Regions from separate parts of the Streptomyces sp. NPDC091416 genome, predicted to be linked through region 1. Evidence: predicted binding sites of a transcription regulator. Region 1 holds the regulator's gene; the other holds the start of a gene.
The links. The regulator HrcA, encoded in region 1, represses chaperone genes, less so after heat shock. The targets are predictions, from matches to a motif close to TTNGCACTCNGNNNNNCNGAGTGCNAA.

Region 1 (3,390 bases):
CCTCGCCGCCCAGCGCCAGCAGCCGGTCCAGCGCCGCCGGCCAGTGCGCGGGGAACGCGTCCGGGCCCGCCTGCGGGTCACCGGACTCCTCGACCAGGTCGCCGCAGAACACGACCGCGGGCGAGCCGGAGAGGCCGGGGACCAGCACCGCGAGATCGTGGCCGCTGTGCCCCGGGCCCGCGTTCACGAGCAGCACCTCACGCCCGCCGCCCAGGTCGAGCGTCCATTCGGCGCGCACCTCGTGATGCGGCGCCACCAGCACGTCGGCGGACTCGGCCGCGTCGTGTTCGGGCAGCCCGTGCCGCACCGCGTCGGCGTGCAGCTCGTCCGCCCCGCGCCGCAGCAGACCGGCCAGGCCCCCGGCGCCGTACACCTGTGCCCCGGCGAAGGCCGCCGTGCCGAGCACGTGATCGAAATGGGGGTGGCTGAGTGCGATATGTGTCACCCTCCGGCCCAGCAGGGCCTGCGCCTGGCCGCGTACCTCGGCCGCTTCGCGGAGTGACGAACCGGTGTCGCAGAGCAGCACACCGTCGGTCCCCGCCACCAGCGCGACCGTTGCATCCCACACCGGAAGGCGTCGTCGGCCCACTCCGTGTCCGAGTCGCTCCCAGCCGAACTCTTCCCAAGAGGCGTCCATACGGCGACGCTATCGGCAACGACCTGCGCAGTCTCGCGGTAGCGTGGCCGGTCGCCCTTGCTAGGGGACCACCCCGTCGCCGTACACTGGCCGGGGTATTGCTGGCACTCGTACGCACAGAGTGCCAGGGACAGACCAGGGAACGGCCCGAGAACCACCGAGGTACACAGCTGGAGGTGTGCGCGATGCTCAGCGAACGCAGACTCGAAGTGCTGCGCGCCATCGTCCAGGACTATGTCGGCACCGAGGAGCCCGTCGGCTCCAAGGCGCTCACGGAACGGCACAAGCTGGGGGTCTCCCCGGCCACCGTCCGCAACGACATGGCGGTGCTGGAGGACGAGGGCTTCATCGCCCAGCCGCACACCAGCGCGGGACGCATCCCGACGGACAAGGGGTACCGGCTCTTCGTCGACAAGCTCGCGGGCGTCAAGCCCCTGTCGTCGCCGGAGCGCCGTGCCATTCAGAATTTCCTCGACGGCGCGGTCGACCTCGACGATGTCGTGGGTCGCACCGTACGGCTGCTCGCGCAGCTGACCCGGCAGGTCGCCGTCGTGCAGTACCCCTCACTGACCCGCTCGACGGTGCGGCACGTGGAACTGCTGTCCCTGGCCCCCGCCCGGCTGATGCTCGTGCTGATCACGGACACCGGCCGGGTCGAACAGCGGCTGGTCGACTGCCCCGCGCCGTTCGGCGAGACCTCTCTCGCCGATCTGCGGGCCCGGCTCAACAGCCGGGTCGTGGGACGCCGTTTCGCGGACGTTCCGCAGCTGGTGCAGGACCTGCCGGAATCCTTCGAGAGCGAGGACCGGGGAACCGTGTCCACCGTGCTCTCGATCCTCCTCGAATGCCTCGTCGAGGAGACGGAGGAGCGGCTGATGATCGGCGGCACCTCCAACCTCACCCGTTTCGGGCACGACTTCCCTGTGATGATCCGGCCGGTGCTGGAGGCATTGGAGGAGCAGGTCGTGCTGCTGAAGCTGCTCGGTGAGGCCAAGGACTCGGGCATGACCGTACGTATCGGGCACGAGAACGCCCACGAAGGGCTCAACTCCACGTCCGTCGTCGCGGTCGGCTACGGTTCGGGCGACGAGGCAGTCGCCAAACTCGGCGTGGTCGGACCGACCCGCATGGACTACCCCGGAACGATGGGAGCGGTACGCGCAGTGGCACGTTACGTCGGACAGATCCTGGCGGAGTCGTAAGTGGCCACGGACTACTACGCCGTACTCGGCGTGCGCCGCGACGCTTCGCAGGACGAGATCAAGAAGGCATTCCGGAGGCTCGCCCGCGAGCTGCACCCGGATGTGAACCCCGATCCGAAGACCCAGGAGCGGTTCAAGGAGATCAACGCCGCTTACGAGGTGTTGTCGGACGCTCAGAAGAAGCAGGTCTACGACCTCGGCGGCGACCCGCTGTCCGCCTCCGGAGGCGGTGGCGCGGGCGGATTCGGACAGGGCGGCTTCGGCAACTTCTCCGACATCATGGACGCGTTCTTCGGTACGTCGTCGCAGCGCGGACCCCGTTCGCGCACGCGCCGCGGCCAGGACGCCATGATCCGGCTGGAGATCGACCTCTCCGAGTCGGCCTTCGGCACGACGAAGGACATCCAGGTCGACACGGCCGTCGTCTGTACGACCTGTAGTGGCGAGGGCGCCGCACCCGGCACCTCCGCCCAGACCTGTGACATGTGCCGCGGCCGCGGCGAGGTCTCCCAGGTCACCCGGTCGTTCCTCGGCCAGGTCATGACCTCGCGGCCCTGTCCCCAGTGCCAGGGCTTCGGCACGGTCGTGCCGACGCCGTGCCCGGAGTGCGCCGGTGACGGCCGCATCCGTTCGCGGCGCACGCTCACGGTGAAGATCCCCGCCGGTGTCGACAACGGCACCCGCATCCAGCTCGCGGGCGAGGGCGAGGTCGGCCCCGGCGGCGGTCCGGCCGGCGACCTCTACGTGGAGATCCACGAGCTGCCGCACGCCGTCTTCCAGCGGCGCGGCGACGATCTGCACTGCACGGTCACCATCCCCATGACGGCGGCGGCCCTCGGCACCAAGGTGCCGCTGGAGACGCTCGACGGACTGGAGGAGGTCGACATCCGGCCGGGCACCCAGTCCGGCCAGTCCGTCCCGCTGCACGGGCGTGGCATCACGCACCTGCGGGGCGGCGGTCGCGGTGACCTGATCGTGCACGTCGAGGTGGTGACCCCGACGAAGATGGACCCGGAGCAGGAGCGCCTGCTGCGCGAGCTGGCGAAGCTGCGCGGCGAGGAGCGGCCCACCGGCCAGTTCCAGCCCGGGCAGCAGGGCCTGTTCTCGCGGCTGAAGGACGCGTTCAACGGCCGCTAGTCCCACAGGATGACGTCGTACGGGCCCGGTTTCCGGGCCCGTACCGCATTGCGGACAAAAGGCTGCAGCGGGGTGCGCATCGTGGGCCGGGGATGACATGACACGATGCGGTCATGTCATCCGCGTTGACCGATCTCTGCCGGTTTCCGATCGTGCAGGCCCCGATGGCGGGCGGAACCTCCTGTCCGCAGCTCGTCGCGGCCGTAGCCGAGGCCGGAGGGCTCGGCTTCCTGGCCGCGGGGTACAAAACCGCGGACGGCATGTACAACGAGATCAAGCAGGTCCGCGGGCTCACCGGGCAGCCCTTCGGCGTCAACCTCTTCATGCCGCAGCCGAACCTCGCCGACCCGGCCGCCGTCGAGGTGTACCGGCACCAGCTCGCGGGAGAGACCTCCTGGTACGACACCCCGCTCG
Region 2 (3,390 bases), on a different contig from region 1:
CGATCGCGTCCGGCTCGCAGCTCACGAAGATCGACAAGGGTCTCCAGGAGCTGATCAAGCTCGGCCTCGTCGAGGACAAGCCGTACAAGATCTTCGGCGCCCAGGCCGAGGGCTGCTCCCCGGTCTCCGCCGCGTTCAAGGCCGGGCACGACGTGGTCCGGCCGCAGAAGCCGAACACGATCGCCAAGTCCCTGGCGATCGGCAACCCGGCCGACGGCCCCTACGTCCTGGACATCGCCCGCCGCACGGGCGGCGCCGTGGAGGACGTCAACGACGAGCAGGTCGTCGACGCGATCAAGCTGCTGGCCCGGACCGAGGGCATCTTCGCCGAGACGGCGGGCGGGGTGACGGTCGGCGTGACGAAGAAGCTGATCGAGGCCGGTCTGCTGGACCCGGCGCTCACCACCGTCGTCCTGAACACCGGTGACGGCCTCAAGACGCTGGACGCCGTGGCCGCCACCTCGCAGGCGAGCGCCACGATCCGCCCGAGCCTGGACGCCTTCCGCGCCGCCGGCCTCGCCACCAGCTGACCACCCGAGACTGAAGGAAGGGCACCCGCCATGAGCGTCAAGGTCCGTATCCCCACCATCCTCCGCACCTACACGGGCGGCCAGGCCGAGGTCCCGGCCGAGGGCACGACCCTCTCCCAGGTCATCGAGTCCCTGGAGAAGGACCACCCGGGCATCGCCGCCCGCGTCCTGGACGACCAGGGCAAGCTGCGGCGCTTCGTGAACGTGTACGTCAACGACGACGACGTGCGCTTCGAGGGCGGCCTGGACGCGGCCACGCCGGACGGTGCCGGCATCTCGATCATCCCGGCCGTCGCCGGCGGCTGCTGAGCCGCGGCCCGGACCCTTCGCGGCCGCCGGGCCGATTTCACAGCGTGACCACGATTGCCCCCTCCGCGAGAGAAGCGGAGGGGGCAATTCTGCATGGTTGAGCGGGGTACAGTGAGGGAAGCCCCCTCCGCTGCCCGTGCCCCCCGCATACGAGAATGCGCCTGGACACGACAAGAAGCAGCCAAAGTGTGTGAGCTCCTTGCGTCATAAGTCACCTTTGCCTGGCCCGACTTGCCCTGGAATCTCATAAATTCCTCATATTCGGGCGATCGGTTCTGCTCAGAATTCTCGTCCGATTGACCTGTTGCAGAGGGCAGTTGGGCAGATACATTCGGCCGCGGTCGACGCGTTCCGGCGCACGCACCCTCTCCTGTCGGAGGGTGGGTTCTGACCCGGGCCCGCGAAGTGCGGTCCTGTGAAAGGGCCAGTAATAGGGGAGTTGGGCATGGCTCAGGGCACCGTCAAGTGGTTCAACGCGGAGAAGGGGTACGGCTTCATCGCGGTCGACGGTGGTGCGGATGTTTTCGTCCACTACAGCGCGATCCAGATGGACGGGTACCGCACCCTCGAAGAGGGTCAGCGAGTTGAATTCGAGATCTCGCAGGGCCAGAAGGGGCCGCAGGCGGACATGGTCAAGCTCGCCGTCGGCTGAGCCCGGCCGGGTTCGACGCAGTCGGTCGACGACACTACTCACGCACGGAGGGCCCGTACCCCACAGGTACGGGCCCTCCGCGCGTCCGGGGCCGCTTCCGTCGCGCCCCCCGTGGCTGTCCACACTCCGAGGGAGACGCTTGCACTCTCGGGGGTCGAGTGCTAATTATTGGCTTAGCACTCTCTGGGTGAGAGTGACAGAAACTTGGACCGGGCCGGTGAGGCCCGCAGGCCTCCGGGGCAAGGAACCGGCAGGCACGCAGGCCGTCCGTCGCGGGCGCCACTCGGTCCGGAGAAATCCACCCCTGTCCGGGAGGACCACTTCATATGGCCAAGATCATCGCCTTCGACGAGGAGGCCCGGCGCGGTCTTGAGCGCGGCATGAACCAGCTCGCCGACGCCGTCAAGGTCACCCTCGGCCCCAAGGGCCGCAACGTCGTCCTTGAGAAGAAGTGGGGCGCCCCCACGATCACCAACGATGGTGTTTCCATCGCCAAGGAGATCGAGCTGGAGGACCCGTACGAGAAGATCGGTGCGGAGCTGGTCAAGGAGGTCGCCAAGAAGACGGACGACGTCGCCGGCGACGGTACGACCACCGCCACCGTTCTCGCTCAGGCGCTCGTCCGCGAGGGCCTTCGCAACGTGGCCGCGGGTGCGAACCCGATGGCTCTCAAGCGGGGCATCGAGAAGGCCGTCGAGGCCGTCTCCGCCGCCCTCCTGGAGCAGGCCAAGGACGTGGAGACCAAGGAGCAGATCGCTTCGACGGCCTCCATCTCCGCCGCTGACACCCAGATCGGCGAGCTCATCGCCGAGGCCATGGACAAGGTCGGCAAGGAAGGCGTCATCACCGTCGAGGAGTCGCAGACCTTCGGTCTGGAGCTCGAGCTCACCGAGGGTATGCGCTTCGACAAGGGCTACATCTCGGCGTACTTCGCCACGGACATGGAGCGCATGGAGTCGTCCCTGGACGACCCGTACATCCTGATCGTGAACTCGAAGATCAGCAACGTGAAGGACCTCCTTCCGCTGCTCGAGAAGGTCATGCAGTCCGGCAAGCCGCTGCTGATCATCGCCGAGGACGTCGAGGGCGAGGCCCTGTCGACCCTGGTCGTCAACAAGATCCGTGGCACCTTCAAGTCCGTCGCCGTCAAGGCCCCGGGCTTCGGTGACCGCCGCAAGGCCATGCTCGGCGACATCGCCATCCTCACCGGTGGCACCGTCATCTCCGAGGAGGTCGGCCTCAAGCTGGAGAACGCCGGTCTCGACCTGCTCGGCCGCGCCCGCAAGGTCGTCATCACCAAGGACGAGACGACGATCGTCGACGGCGCCGGTGACAGCGACCAGGTTCAGGGTCGCGTCAACCAGATCCGTGCCGAGATCGAGAACTCCGACTCGGACTACGACCGCGAGAAGCTCCAGGAGCGCCTCGCGAAGCTGGCCGGCGGCGTGGCCGTCATCAAGGCCGGTGCCGCGACCGAGGTCGAGCTCAAGGAGCGCAAGCACCGCATCGAGGACGCGGTGCGCAACGCCAAGGCCGCCGTCGAGGAGGGCATCGTCGCCGGTGGTGGCGTGGCTCTGCTCCAGGCCTCGGCCGTCTTCGAGAAGCTCGAGCTCTCGGGTGACGAGGCGACCGGCGCCAACGCCGTCAAGCTGGCGCTGGAGGCTCCGCTCAAGCAGATCGCCGTCAACGGTGGTCTCGAGGGTGGCGTCGTCGTCGAGAAGGTGCGCAACCTGCCGATCGGTCACGGCCTCAACGCCGCGACCGGCGAGTACGTCGACATGATCGCCGAGGGCATTCTCGACCCGGCGAAGGTCACGCGCTCCGCCCTGCAGAACGCCGCGTCCATCGCCGCGCTCTTCCTCACCACCGAGGCCGTCATCGCCGACAAGCCGGAGAAGG

Region 2: the regulator HrcA is predicted to act here: its motif matches at 1,630-1,656, upstream of groL (chaperonin GroEL).

Annotation. Positions count from the first base shown of each region.
Region 1 is NZ_JBIVTU010000002.1:338,175-341,564, reverse strand. Features, by position in the region: gene ACIQMX_RS08460 (MBL fold metallo-hydrolase) at 1-637, opposite strand, end outside; gene hrcA (heat-inducible transcriptional repressor HrcA) at 823-1,839, shown strand; gene dnaJ (molecular chaperone DnaJ) at 1,840-2,976, shown strand; gene ACIQMX_RS08445 (nitronate monooxygenase) at 3,090-3,390, shown strand, end outside.
Region 2 is NZ_JBIVTU010000001.1:1,346,334-1,349,723, reverse strand. Features, by position in the region: gene thrC (threonine synthase) at 1-530, shown strand, start outside; gene ACIQMX_RS06060 (MoaD/ThiS family protein) at 561-839, shown strand; gene ACIQMX_RS06055 (cold-shock protein) at 1,285-1,491, shown strand; gene groL (chaperonin GroEL) at 1,818-3,390, shown strand, end outside.